2 regions of the Cohnella abietis genome follow, and region 1 is predicted to be linked to the other one. Evidence: riboswitches for the same ligand, from Rfam matches in the RefSeq annotation. Region 1 holds a riboswitch; the other holds the start of a gene.

Evidence for each region. Region 1 has a riboswitch for cyclic di-GMP ahead of KCTCHS21_RS23145 (PilZ domain-containing protein). Riboswitches for the same ligand answer to the same signal wherever they lie in the genome.
Region 2: it holds a riboswitch for cyclic di-GMP, as region 1 does, so the genes downstream of both, KCTCHS21_RS28720 (FapA family protein) here and KCTCHS21_RS23145 (PilZ domain-containing protein) in region 1, are expected to answer to the same signal.

The regions. Positions count from the first base shown of each region.
Region 1 covers NZ_AP019400.1:5,208,335-5,215,938, reverse strand. The annotation lists gene KCTCHS21_RS23150 (histidine kinase N-terminal 7TM domain-containing diguanylate cyclase) at 22-1,680, shown strand; cyclic di-GMP riboswitch class I at 1,764-1,851, shown strand; gene KCTCHS21_RS23145 (PilZ domain-containing protein) at 2,118-2,825, shown strand; gene KCTCHS21_RS23140 (IS4 family transposase) at 3,659-4,903, shown strand; gene KCTCHS21_RS23135 (O-antigen ligase family protein) at 5,491-7,604, shown strand, end outside.
Region 2 covers NZ_AP019400.1:6,548,541-6,556,144, reverse strand. The annotation lists gene KCTCHS21_RS28750 (DEAD/DEAH box helicase) at 1-888, shown strand, start outside; gene KCTCHS21_RS28745 (CAP domain-containing protein) at 1,129-1,878, shown strand; tRNA gene KCTCHS21_RS28740 (tRNA-Met) at 2,008-2,084, opposite strand; gene KCTCHS21_RS28735 (hypothetical protein) at 2,207-2,473, shown strand; gene KCTCHS21_RS28730 (cold-shock protein) at 3,520-3,720, shown strand; gene KCTCHS21_RS28725 (branched-chain amino acid aminotransferase) at 3,899-4,966, shown strand; cyclic di-GMP riboswitch class I at 5,123-5,209, shown strand; gene KCTCHS21_RS28720 (FapA family protein) at 5,405-7,264, shown strand; gene KCTCHS21_RS28715 (HD-GYP domain-containing protein) at 7,312-7,604, shown strand, end outside.

The DNA of each region.
Region 1 (7,604 bases):
CCCTTTTGTGAAAAGGTGAATATGTTGGGATTTCAATGGACGGATTTTACCCTATTTGTATTGCTTTTCATGTTATTCGTAAGCGTAATCGCTTTTAATAGAATCACTCAAACTCATAAGGTATATTTAGCCTTTCATTTTGTGATGATGCTTTGGCCTTTGGGCCAGTTTGCTGTGAAGATGACCGACTATACGCAGTTCCAGCTTTTCTTCATTAATACTTCATTTGTAGCGATGGGGCTGCTGGGGCCAGGCTGGCTTATTTTCGTTTTTTTCCTCACCGGGAGGGCAGCTCAGCTAAAAGCCAGTCGTACTTTATTGTATCTTCTTCCAGCAGCGCTATGTATAATCGGAGCTTTGTGGAATCCGAATGGATTGTTTATGTCCCCTGTAGCCGGCAATTACTTAGAACGTGTTTATGGGCCGTTATTCTGGTTGCTTGTTCTCGTTCAGTTCGCCTATTTCTTTACCGCTTTAATGAGTATGTTCCATGCTCTCAAAACAGTCAGCTCCGTTAATCAACGTAAGCAGCTTGGAACCGCTCTTATCGGTATGTTCGTTTTAACCGGGTTTGGGCTTCTCGATGTGCTTATTAACGTACTCTTGTCGCAATGGCTTCCAATTGTTCCTGGACTGCTGGCGTCGGGCATTTTATTGTCTGATTTATGCTTTGTTATTGCTATCTATCGATTTGGAATGTTTGATATTCTAAGTATGGCACAGCGTGATATATTCGAGCATATGACTACCGGTATTATCGTTGTAGATGAGAATGACAAGGTACTTGAGGTTAATCGCGGAGCTTCTCCTTTCGTGCAATCAGCTAAAGGGGAAATTTTCGAGATGGACAGATTTCTTGCTCCGTTACAGGCTCAAGGAGAGGTCTATGAGTTTCTGTACCGCTACTTGCATCATCCCTATGAGAAGATGCAAATGGAATTTTCTCTACCGGAAAATGGTGGCCGGCATGTATCTATTCAGATTTCGCCAGTGGTGGACGACCGCAAGACGTTGCTGGGACGTATTATTACGTTTCATGACGTTACAGAGCTTCGCAAGCTTGTCGTGGAGATGAATCGCAAAAATGAAGCACTGCACGAACGTAATTTGGAATTGATCACGATACAAGAGGAGCTATTCCGAGTCAATCAGAAGCTGGAGCAGATGGCTGTAACTGATGGGCTAACAGGCTGCTTTAATCGTAGGTATTTGATGCAGCAGTTGGAGCATGAGGTACTGCTCAATATGAGATATCAAATCCCATTTGCTATTGTTCTTTTTGATATTGATCATTTCAAACAGATTAACGATAAATACGGTCATCTTGTAGGTGATGAGGTTCTACGAAGCACTGCAGATATCGTACGTACAAAGCTAAGGAGAACAGATATTCTAGCAAGATACGGTGGAGAAGAGTTTACGATCTATTTGCCTCATACGAATCGTGAGCAGGCGGAGCTATTGGCGGAAAGAATTATGATTGCTGTCGGTGATAATTGGGTGGACGCAGGAACGGAAAAGGTTCATGTTACGATTAGCATGGGGGTTCTATCCGAAACTAGTGAAGATTTATCCTTTGATGATCCGAAGGAATATATGCGTGAGGTATTTTCCAGTGCAGATTCAGCATTGTACAAGGCAAAGAATGAGGGACGAAACCGTGTTGTTATGGCACTATAGGGAACGATCGTTCCTATGGTTTACTAGAAATAAATGTTACTAACTTTCTTACATTATGATACAATCATGATAATAGATTATCGGATTATTAAGGGCAAACTTGCTGAAAAGCAAGGACGCAAAGCCACAGGGTCTAATGTTCGCAAGAACGATGACAGCCTGGCTGCCGAAGGTCCCTAGGGACACATAAGGCGAAACAGGCTGCTTCCATCTGGAGGTCGCCTTTTTTTGTGCGATTAGAAAGCTTGGTAGCTCGATACAAACGTATACTACCGTCCCAAGGACGGTGAAGCCGTTTTACTTGAACAATTAGAAAGTATAAGTTTTGAATTCCTTATACTCATCTAATCGCTCGATACAAACGTATACTACCGTCCCAAGGACGGTGAAGCCGTTTTACTTGCATTAAACAATGTTTGAGAGGTGGTTTGGCGGGAATGACATATGACGATGACAACAATGCAGCTGGATCCGAGCTGGATAAGGATTTACTCCCGTTAAATATACTACTTCACTGTAGAACCGTGGTAGAAGGCAAGAGCTTCCTGACTACTGGAGTAATGACACATGTAGAAGGTGAGCTTTTCGAGGTTGAGGTTCATGAGTATGAGCAGTTTGAGCTTGGCGAAACAGTTAAACTGACGATTTACTCGCCAGCAGGGATACAGTCTATGTCTTCTGTTGTATTCGCTAAATATGAAGGTGCAATTGCACTGCTTCAGCCGCCGGATTTAAGCAAACGTTTCAAGGAGAGACGAGAGCATCCAAGAGTAGAAATTGCCGGTAATGCTCATATTGTGCAAGTACTTAAAGATTCCGGAGAAGTGCTTCCGTTAAACCAAACTGCTGAGCTTATCATTCAAGATATTAGCATTTCGGGTATTAGCTTTTCAGGAAAGTATGAGCCACATTTTGCTGCTAAATCAAAGCTGAGGGCAAATGTGCACATTGGGATTGGGTTTAGCTGTGAGCTTGAAATCATTCGTAGCGATCGACAAGAGGATGGCGTTCTCTGTGGTGCCAAAATGCATGTTCTGGAGCCGGAAATGCTTCGTCCATTACGGGCACTCATTTTAAGACAACAGGTTGAGAAGCATGCTAAGACTCGCCGGGACTTAGGAAAGAAACGGATTTTTAACGGTTGAGTTAAGTGGAAATCGATAAATAACAGTAGAGAAGATCGGATGATTGACAGGCCTGCGCAGAGGCCTGTTTTTTAGTTTTGAGAGATTGAGAAGCTCGGCATCCATTCCTGCAACCTACGTATTTGGTGTGACGTTATACTAAGTAGAGAAGAGCGGAGGTACCGACTAAATCTTGGGATTGGCGTCGTATGCTGAAGAGTTAGGCGGAGGTACCGACTAAATCATGGAACTGGAGTCGGTATGCTGAAGAGTTAGGCGGAGGTGCCGACTAAATCATGGAACTGGAGTCGGTATGCTGAAGAGTTAGGCGGAGATGCCGACTAAATCTTGGAATTAACGTTGTATGCTGAAGAGTTAGGCGGAGATGCCGACTAAATCTTGGAAATAGCGTCGTATGCTGAAGAGTTAGGCGGAGATGCCGACTAAATCTTGGAATTAGCGTCGTAGGGTGGAGAGATAGGCGAAGGTACCGACTAATTCTTGAGATTGGCGTCGTATGCTGAAGAGATAGGCGGAGGTACCGACTAATTCTTGAGATTGGCGTCGTATGCTGAAGAGATAGGCGGAGATGCCGACTAAATCTTGGGATTGGCGTCGTAGGGTGGAGAGATAAGCGCAGGTACCGACTAAATCTTGGAATTAGCGTCGTATGCTGAAGAGTTAGGCGGAGATGCCCAGTAGCATTGCATTAAATTTTCAGCAGGTTGTCAAGGTTACTCCAGCTAAGTAAAATGTGCTAAATTTGTATGATTTTATTTAATCAGACAATAAAAAAGCTCCTATAATTAGGGGAGAGGGTGTCCTGTCCAAATCCTAATTAAAGGAACTTCCGCATGGACAAGAATACTACAAAATCGGTCATAACGGAATACCTTTCCCCGTTAAACCACAATTTTTTATTGGCTTCCATTCAGAGTCGCGGGTTAGATCGTTACGTCAAAAAGCTTCATACGTTTGTTGCCTTACAATTGTTCGTGTTTGCCCAATTGATGCAAACCCCATCTTACGCCAGTCTTAGCTTGCTTTTGAATACAAACAGGAAGCTTCAAAAGACAGTTGGTCTCTCCTCCATTAGTACGGCGCAGCTCTCTCGTAAATGGCGCGACTTAGATCACTCTTTTCTCGCTTATGTGTTTAGCAACATCGCAGGGCAAGCGACCAAAAAATTCGGTTCTGCGAAAACGACCCAGAAGCTCCGTGCGCTTAATCTCGTAGACGCATCTACCATTACGATGTGCTTGTCGAAGTATCGATGGGCGACGTACTCGAAGAAAAAAGCTGGGGTCAGACTGCACCTTAGATTCATTCATTCGGACGCCGCTTCCTTTCCTGAAAAGGTCGTTTTAACCAGTGGAAACGTGCATGAGCGAAAATACATGGGTGAGCTAGTCTCTGCGGATAAAGAGGTACTGAACATCTTCGATCGCGGTTACGTCGACTATAAGAAGTTTGATACCTACTGCAACAACGGCGTTCGGTTCGTCACCCGACTGAGACAAAGCGCATGCATGAAAGTGTTGGAAGAACGCGCTGTGGCATCTGACGCCAATGTAGGTGATGCAACGGTTCTGCTAGGTAGCGACGTTTCGGCATACAAAATGAAAAATCCGCTCAGATTGATCACATGCTTCGACGAAAAGGGCGAACAAGTGCTCATTTGCACCAATGATTTTGAACTGAGTGTGGAAGAGATCGCCGATATTTATCGTAATCGGTGGCAGATCGAGATCTTTTTCAAGTGGATTAAGCAACACTTGCATGTGAAGCACTTCTACGGAACGAGCAGAAATGCGGTGTACAATCAGATCTATGCAGCATTAATCGCTTATTGCTTGGTCCTGCTTACACGAGATGAGCTTCACTACAGAGGTACGCTTTGGGAATTAACGAAAAGCATTAGAATGTGTTGGCACGAAAACCTCGTACACTTCGTAAAGTTGCTGTTTCGACCACCAAAGCAAAAGTCTGGGGGCAGGCAAAAGTCAAAAGCAGAACGACTGTTTAAAGAAACTCAATTACAATACGAAAGTGGCGAATGCGACCACCTGGACGACTTGACGTACGACCCAATCTCCTGAAAAGTACAATAGTGTAAAATTGTGGACATCACTCGCTTCTGTTAGAGTCCCTGCCGTTTTTTCGTTTTTGAGCGACAAATTAAATTTCAGAAAATTCAGTACATTTTTACTGGCCGTTTGCGAGGATTGACAAGTGGTTTTTCATTTCATGCAATGCTAATGGGAGATGCCGACTAAATCATGGAATTAGCGTCGGTATGCTGAAGAGTTAGGCGGAGATGCCGACTAAATTATGGAATTGGCGTCGTGTGGCGAAGAGTTAAGCGGAGGTGCCGACTAATTCTTGGAATTGGTGTCGAATGGCGAAGAGTTAAGCGGAGGTACCGACTAAATCTTGGAATTGGCGACGTATGCTGAAGAGATAGGCGGAGATGCCGACTAAATCTTGGAAATAGCGTCGGTATGCTGAAGAGATAGGCGGAGTTGCCGACTAAATCATGGAATTAGTGTCGTATGCTGAAGAGATAGGCGGAGTTGCCGACTAAATCATGGAACTGGCGTCGTAGGGAGGAAAGATAAGCGCAGGTACCAACTAAATTAGATTAATAAATAGAGATAGATTGTGGGTAGTGGTGGAGGGATTAATTGTGTTTAAGGCTCAGATGTATAGGAAAGCTATGATTATCCTATTTACGTTGGGAGTGGCTGCGGCGCTTGAGTGGTCGGGTTATCGGTATGGGATGTTTTTTAATGAGGATTTTTACTGGATGGAAGCCATTATATATATGGGATTGATAGGCTGGGTTGTGCTACTAGCTGCGACTAAGAGAATTGATAGTATCCCTTTAGCGGCACTGCTGCCATTAGGGATGTCTGTTTTGTATATGTTGGAATTATGGTTGGGACCTGCTTCAACTAAGGGAACTATAGACTCCATGCTACGTTGGCTGACCTATGGTTCCTGGTCCATACTGCTGTGGGGGTTATGGAGAAGTGACTTGGGCCGGGCTTGGGGCAGATGGGCTATTCAGTCAACGGGGGTTTTGCTGCTGGCGGGGGGCTGGGCAGGCTGGTATGGCTGGACTACTTTTCCTCAGATCGTATTGAGATTTAACGATGCAGAGTTGTCTGCGACTGGTGCTCGCTTAGCTGGCTTTATGCAGTACCCTAATGCTTATGGTGCTGTACTGGCAGCTTTCCTGCTGATGCAGCTTCAGTCATGGACGGACAACTCGAAGCCTCGGGCTTATTCATGGCTTGCTAGCATAACGGTTATTCCTTATGGGGCTGCCTTGTTTCTAACCGAGTCACGTGGCGCAATTGTTGCTTTGTTGTTCGGTATATTGTTAGCTTACTTTTTGCATAAACCATATGAGCGTAGAAGGTTTAGAAATATTTTTGGGATTACTGCGGTAGGCTCTGCTATTATGGCGAAGTTTTCATGGAATTGGATGCAGGGAATGGACGGTTCTTTAGACGGAGTAGGGCGCGGCGTGGTGGGTAGTGTTCATTTCTGGATAGCATTATTCAGTGCTATTGTTGGAGCCATTATTCTTATCCGGTTAAGAAAAGATAGATTGAGTCGGAAGAGTGGTATAAACGAGGAAATTGGTGAATTTAGAAAGGTTGTTGAGGTAAGAACGGTAATGGATAGTCCAATTGGTGCAAAGCTATCTTGGCTATCTGCGGGGGTTGGAGTAGCAGCTATTAGCTGGCTTGCCTTCGGAAGCGCGGGATCACGGATCGCCGAGCATTATGGAACAGTGACATCCCGAAGGCTGTTCTACGAGGATGCGTGGAGGATGTTCAAGGATAGCCCTATTTTCGGGTATGGCGGGGAAAGCTGGAGGATGCTGTTCGGTTTATACCAAAGTCAGCCTTACGTAGGAAATGAGGTACATAGCGGCTATTTTGAAATGATGCTGGATCTTGGAATTGTGGGAGTGGGAATGCTTCTGCTCCTTCTTGGTGTGTATGTTATCAAAATGTGGAAGCAGGAGAAGAATGCAATTGCTCCAGCTGCGGTATTGGTTGTGCATGCGGCAGTTGATTTTGATTGGTCTTATTCGTTTGTTTGGCTGCTATTGATTGCTTGGTTCACGATTCATAGCGTTCCAAGGGCAGGAGAGGGCTCATCTAAGGCAAGCCCTGCTTCAGGTGGCGGCTGGCGGCCGATCGGCCGCATAGCCCTAGCCCTGCTGCTTCTATGCAGCGCAGGGGCAGGGCTGTGGACGGCGTCGCGCCTCGATGCCGCCGTCAGTGCCCGCGCCGCCGCCGTATCGGCGGCGGCGCCAGCCGCGCGCGAAGCGAAGCTGCGCGCGGCGCTTGACGCGAATCCGGCGTGGACGCGGATTCGCATGGAGCTCGCCATGCTCCTGCCATTGCAGGAGCGAGCGAGCCTGCTTGAAGCGGGGCTGCGGTATGAACCGCAGGCCCCGCCGCTATTCTTGCAGCTCGGCATTACTTATGCCGAGCTCGGCCATGTTGCGCAAGCGCGTGATCGCTTGCGCGAGGCGTTGCGGCTCGAGCGCTTCAGCCGCGATGGGCAAACTACCGCCATCGTGAGCATGGCGAATCTGGCGAAGTCTCTCCATGATGACGGCGATGAAGTGCAAGCTGGAGAGGCTGCAGAAGCAACGGTATCTATGTTTGAGCGGTATAGAGCACTTGACCGCGAAGTAACTGAAATGAAAAATGTCGCCAATGACAAAAAATTCGGCATGACTATGGCAGCTAAGCTACGCACTGCTGAGTGCTTGCT
Region 2 (7,604 bases), 1.3 Mb from region 1:
CCTAAGGATATCGAAAAGCTTTGTCATAAAATCATGAGGAATCCGGTAGACATCGAGATTACTTCTACGGCAGATGCGACAACATCACTTATCGATCACTCCCTGATTACTGTGAAGGAAGGGGACAAACCAAAGCTTCTACATGACGTAATTGTGGTGGAGAACCCGGACAGCTGCATTATTTTCGGAAGAACGCAGGAGCAAGTAGATAAAGTCTATCGGCAGTTGGATCAGTTGGGCTTTAGATGCGGCAAAATTCACGGGGGTATGGAGCAAGAGGATCGCTTCAAGGTGATGAACGAGTTCCGTAAAGGGGCTTTCCGCTATTTGGTTGCAACGGATGTCGCTGCCAGAGGAATCGATATTGATAGCATTACTCATGTCATTAATTATGATCTCCCACAGGACGCGGAGGGCTACGTTCATAGAACAGGAAGAACGGGACGTGCGGGTAAGACGGGTAAAGCCATTAGCTTTGCGACACCTAATGAGGACAAGTTTTTAGCGAATATTGAGGGTTATATCGGTTTTGAAATCCGCAAGCGGAAAATGCCTTCAAAGGACGAGGTCGAATTGAGACAGGCTGCTTTCGAGAAGAAGCTGAGCGTTCAACCTACGATTAAGAAGGACAAGAATGAACACCTTAACAAGGGTATCATGAAGCTGTACTTCAACGGGGGCAAGAAAAAGAAGCTCAGAGCGGTAGATTTTGTCGGAACGCTCGCTCGAATTGAGGGTGTAACAGCAGAGGACATCGGAATTATTACTATTCAAGACAGTGTAACCTTTATTGAGATTTTGAATGGCAAGGGTCCGCATGTGATTGAAGTAATGAAGAATACGACGGTTAAGGGTAAGCAGCTTAAGGTTCACGAGGCTAACTCATAAGAAGCTCATAAGAAACTCATAAGAAGCTCATAAGAAACTCATAAGAAGCTCATAAGAAGCTCAAATAGGATTGTAAAAGCACGTTCTCCATTGTTTTATTGTGGAGTACGTGTTTTTTTCTGTGGAGAATCGACTCCTTACTATTTCGTCCACCCATCAATGGTCCTCCTTGTAGCTGTTTGGATTTTTTTCAGGAAGAAGGGGAAATTAAGGTGGAGAAAGAAAGGGAGGAAATAAACAATGAAACGAATAGTGATAATAGTGTGTTTGGCTATGCTGGTGGCATGTAGCAGTCAAAATCAGAGCCAGAAGATGAAAACAAGATCTCAATCGCAATCACAGCCACGATCGCAATTTAACGTGAGCTCCGTTGATACAAAACTTCCTTACAATATGCATGTTGTCCAGAAGAATGAATCCATTGCTGATATTGCAGAGCGCTACCATGTGGATATTGGAGATTTTTTGCGGGCGAATCCAGATATCTCTAAGAACATAAATGAACCGCCCTCTTCCGGTAATGAAGGGACCAAAGCTCCCCAGCAGTCGGCGGATGCACCGTTAAAGCAGGATGAAACCGTTAAGATTCCGGCTAATGAGAGTATGACGGGCTACGAGTCAGAAGTATTAAAGCTTACTAATCAAGAGCGGCAGAAAGCAGGATTAGCTGCTTGTGCGGGGACTGACTCGAGCCTAAATCGTTCAGCTCGTGCAAAGTCAGAGGATATGGCTGCCAACAACTATTTCTCCCATGAATCTCCGACTTATGGAGATCCGTTCGCGATGATGCGGAATTTCGGTGTGCAATATCAGTCAGCGGGAGAGAATATCGCCAAGGGCCAACCGACTCCACAAGAGGTTGTCACAGCTTGGATGAATTCGCCGGGGCATCGCGCTAACATCATGAACGGTTCCTATACTCATCTTGGTGTTGGGTATGTTGTTAAGAATGGGGAAGCCTACTGGACGCAGCAATTTATCGGCAAATAAGATGGGTTTGGAAATGCGGCTTGAAGGAAAGAGATACGTGTGATAGAAATTAGGTCTGAATAGTGTACAAAAAATCCCCGACGGGAACGTCGGGGATTAACTATGACATATGAAGCTTAAGTGTAAAGTTGGTTGCGGGGGCAGGATTTGAACCTGCGGCCTTCGGGTTATGAGCCCGACGAGCTACCGGGCTGCTCCACCCCGCGACAATTGGAAAACCAGTGAATGCTGTATCAATCTCATCTGGAGTACTTACTATAGCTGACTTCAACAAAATTAGCAAGCATTCGTGAAATAAGATGTTCATTTTTCAAAATATCATTCAACTATGTATATATTGTCCGAGATTATTAAGGCGAACACTCAATTGGCAACAATTGTGAGACAGGGCTATCATGCACCTAGCACTGACACGGACTATGTCGATATCGACTGGACGATGGAAGATTGTTATGCGTTCAAGATCACGGTTACTAATAACAGTGGTCAAACTTCCAACATTAATTTGCGGAGAACGTATTTTCTTCATGTGGTTGGAATTAGTCTGCCCCGCCGACTACCTCCGTCCCAAACCGCAGCTGCAGGAGATAATTAGTCGGAGTCACCGCGCAACTCTGGATCAAACTATGTAAGTTGGAGTGAATTAGTCTGCCTCGCCGACTAACTTCGCCTCAAACCGCAGCTGCTGGAGATAATTGGTCGGAGCCTCCGAGTAACTCTGGATCAAACTATATAAGTTGGAGTGAATTAGTCTGCCTCGCCGACTAACTCCGCCCCAAACCGCAGCTGCAGGAGGTAATTAGTCGAAGAAACCGCGTAACTCTGGATCAAACTACGCAAATTGGAGTAAATTAGTCTGCCGCGCCGAGCAACTTTTATCCGCAGAGACTAGCTCACCTATGTATTTTCGCTCAAACCCGCGACTTTGAATGGAAGCCAATAAAAAATTGTGGTTTAACGGGGAAAGGTATTCCGTTATGACCGATTTTGTAGTATTCTTGTCCATGCGGAAGTTCCTTTAATTAGGATTTGGACAGGACACCCTCTCCCCTAATTATAGGAGCTTTTTTATTGTCTGATTAAATAAAATCATACAAATTTAGCACATTTTACTTCGTGGAAGTAACCTTGACAACCTGCTGAAATTTTAATGCAATGCTACTGGGAGTCACCGCGTAACTCTGGATCAAACTATGTAAGTTGGAGTAAATTAGTCTGCCGCGCCGCGTAACTCTGCCCCAAAGCACAGCAACTGAAGGTAATTAGTCGGAGTCACCGCGTAACTTTGGATCAAACTATGTAAGTTGGAGTAAATTAGTCTGCCTCGCCGACTAACTCCGTCCGAAGCCGAGCTAGTGTGCGTAAATTAGCCTGCCCCGCCGCTTAACTCTGTCATTCCCCGCCCCCATTCCCTAGCCCAATGGCAGCTGGAATGTGCATGAAATGATCTTTTTTTAATTACTTGCCGACAAATGTTTGCAATTATGTTTATCCTGTGGTATAGTTAAGTTCTTACATAAATATCTAAACACTGGAATCACGTATTGAAAAAGTGATCATCGTGATATGGTACCCTTTTCAATGTGTGATTTTTGTTTGAGCGAAAAAAACATGTTAATAACTTTATGGAGGTTTTCAAAAATGGAACAAGGTACAGTGAAATGGTTTAACGCAGACAAAGGATTTGGATTTATCGAAGTAGAAGGTGGAAATGACGTATTCGTACATTTCTCCGCAATTCAAGGCGACGGTTACAAATCCCTTGACGAAGGCCAACGCGTTGAATTCAACATCGTTCAAGGCAACCGTGGACCACAAGCAGAAAACGTTGTAAAACTGTAAGCTTTATAACGATAGAGATGCCCCTAACCTTCTAGGTTAGGGGCATTTTGTCGTTTCTTGACTAAATCATACTAATATCCCTTTGGAGTTCGGCACTCTTTATGGTAACCTGTTTAGTATTAGGTAAAGCATAGGATCGAGGCAATAATAACTGACGAATTAAGGAGAAGATGTTTGAATGGATCTCAATATTTCGGTGGAGCTAACCTCTGCTAAGAAACAAAAACCCGAAATTGATCAGCTTAGCTTTGGGAAGTATTTTACGGATCATATGTTTATTATGGACTATGATGCAGGGAAGGGCTGGCACGATCCGCGTATCATTCCGTATCAGCCCATTTCGTTGGATCCAGCAGCAAAGGTTTTCCATTACGGTCAAACCGTGTTTGAAGGAATGAAAGCATATAAGACGGCTGAGGGCCGCATTCTGATGTTCCGTCCCTATAAGAACCTACAGAGGCTCAATCGTTCCAACGCCCGTCTAAGCATTCCTGCCCTCGACGAGAACGTAATAATGGAGGCGTTAAGAAAGCTTGTTCTAGTGGATGAGGAATGGATTCCGGACGAGCAAGGCACCTCACTCTATATTCGACCGTTCGTTATCGCGACACAAGCTACGCTGGGAGTATCTCCATCCGAGCAATATCATTTTATGATCATCCTGTCACCGGTCGGCTCTTATTATGCAGAAGGAATCAATCCAGTTAGCATCTTCGTCGAGTCCGAGTACGTTCGTGCTGTGACAGGCGGAGTAGGAAATGCCAAGACTGGCGGAAACTACGCGGCAGGACTTAAAGCGCAGCAGGAAGCTACTGACAAAGGATATTCTCAGGTGCTTTGGCTTGATGGTGTACATCGGAAATACATCGAGGAAGTCGGGAGTATGAATGTCTTTTTCAAAGTAGGCGGCAAGGTCATTACTCCAGCATTAAATGGAAGCATATTAGACGGGGTAACGAGGGATTCGGTTATTCAGCTGCTGCGGTATTGGGATATTGAGGTTGAGGAGAGAGCGATCTCGATTAATGAGCTAGTTGAAGCTTATCGTAATGGTACGTTGGAGGAAGCGTTCGGGACAGGGACAGCTGCAGTTATTTCTCCAATAGGGGAATTGAATTGGCAAGGTGATAAGCTTGCGCTCAATGAAGGTCGGACCGGGCCGCTCTCCGCTAAAATATATGATTTCATGACGGGCATACAAAGAGGAACATTGGAAGATCCATTTGGTTGGGTTGTGAAACTCTAAGCAATTTATGAGCTAAAATCGACAATATCATACAATTATCGATCAGGCTATTGAAAAGAGTGCGACTATAATCTTATAATGAAGGTAAGAATACCTAATATAAGGTATTAAATTGAAAATTAATTAGTCATAAAGTATATACAACAATGATCCGCATACACGAAAAGGCAAACCTTTCGAAAGAGGGGGACGCAAAGCTATGGGCCTAAGGAACTAACGTTCTAAGGTTGCCAAGCCGTCGAATGGAGCGTAGGCATCTTCCATTCTGGAGGATGTCTTTTTTTAGTTATTCGGACTGAAAAAGTTTCTCACATATCCATTTCTGAATAACCTCAGACATATACATTCTTTCGCTATCCAAAAGACAGCGAAAGCTGTTTATGCGTGTACGCTTAACCGGCAGGCTTCTATTAGTTTGCGATTTGAGAGGTGCTTTACTTGAAGAAACCGGTTTCCGAAACCGAATTGAAGAAGCTAATCAATCAATTAAATCTGGAAGAGTCTTCACGAAGTCATGAAACGGGTGATGAAGTAGGAGGAGTGGAAGCCCCGCTTAATAAGAAGAAGCAGGATGGGTCGATCCACGTTATGAATCAGCGGATTACCGTTCAGAATCCAATCCATGGGGGAGAATATGCTGTCATTAACCCTATGAGCCCAGTCAGACTGTTTATTAATGATAAGGAAATTTATCAGGAATCGAAAGTGACAGCAGAGGATCGAATATCCTGGGAAAATGAAGAGCAGCCCCTATTTGAGATAATTATCTCGGATGACAAGCTCGCAGCTTACTTACACCTTCATGCTAAGGCGCGCTATTCCTGCCGACTTGTTGATGATGGACCGGCCCAGCAGCTGACTGTAAGAGTCGCAGAGGACATAGATATTGTACTGAAGACGGTGCAGCTTGGCGATGTTATTAGCAAGCTTGAGGCGATGTCCATTAAAGCGAGAATCGAATTCGCTGTTATCCAGCAAGAGCTGTTAAACCCTACTTTCCTGCCCGTAGTCGTGGCCAGTGGCAAAGAGACCATTCAGGGCAAGGACGCACAGCTTGAAGTTTATTTTCCCCAGCAAGTGGAGAGTGAATTTTTTGAGGTGGACGGGACTATCGATTTCCGCGACCATCTACGAATTCCATCCATTCGTAAAGGAGAAATGATGGCGAAGAAAATTCCTATGCTGGACGGGACCGCTGGGTATGATGTGCTAGGCTGTGTTACGGTGCCCAGCCCGCCCAAGGACCTCCCCATCATGGTGAAAGCGAATGTCGAGCTTATGCCAGATGGCTCCGTCGTGGCGCGGACACAGGGAAGGCCAAGGATAACGGGAAGTAAAATCAAAACTCTCGATATCTCTACTTCTTATGTTATTTCAGGGAACGTAGACATCAAGACGGGCAATATCGTGTTCTCCGGGGATGTTATTGTTTACGGAGATGTAACAGACAATATGATTATAGAATCTCTCGGTAATGTTTATGTCTATGGCAACGTATATAGCTCAACGATTACAGCCACGGGAAGCATTAATGTGAGAGGCAATGTTATTGCGAGCAAGCTTTACTCCGGTTATTTTGGCGTATTGTTTAATAGACTCTATCATTCTTCTAAGCAGTTGTGCGATTACATAGAGAAGCTATTGTATGCTTCCAAGCTACTTGTACAAGCTTTGGAGTCGAAGAAGCAAGAGGTTTCTTATGGACAGATTGTGAATCTGCTCATGGAAACTAAAATGATGGAAATCCCTGATGCCATCAAGGAGCTTCTCGCTGTCATTGATAATATCCAGCAAATTAAACAAGAGGAATATGTGAAGCTAAAGGAGGTTGCGGAAATTTTCTCGCAGCCGACTAAGATCGTCGAGATGGCAACATACGGGTTTGTTCAAAGCTTCCTAGAATTACTTAAGGTAACCCATGACGAAATTGAGAGAATGCAGGAGGCATATGTAGAAATTAGTATCAATCAGTGCCATAACAGCGAGCTGAAGTCCAATGGCGACATTGTCATCCATCGTGACGGTGTACTGTTGTGCGATCTATACGCCGCAAGGAATATTATTTTTGTCCATCAAAGCTCTATGTGCAGAGGGTCCCAGCTTGAAGCAGGAGACAGCATAATAGCTCAGATTATCGGTGGACAGACGGGCGCCAATACGGTGCTAAAGGCAAGGCGGAAGATTCAGGTGAAAAAAATGTATGCTGGTCGGGTTTGCATAGGTAAATATTGCAAGGATATCTTTGAGCCTGTCGAAAACACGACTTTCGATATCCAGGCACTGAAGAAGCAGGTATAGACCACCCGAGTGAAGTCTGATAACGGAAAGTGGTAGGTGGTATAGATATGGATGATCCGCAGCAGGAGTCTTTCTTGAATATGCGAGTAAACAAAAACATTTACAACGACATAGGAACCTTAATTATCCCGAATCATAGGGTGTTAACAATCAAAGATATCGATCGGCTTGCTCAACAGAACATCGTATTGTCAGATGATGATGTAGAGCCAGTATCCATTCTAGATTTAATCGATTCTGCGATAAAAGAAGTTAGGGATTTGTTTGACAAAGCGAGAAATTACGGCAGCGTTCCATTTGCTGACGTACGTGACAGAATTATCCCGATAATCATGTTCAT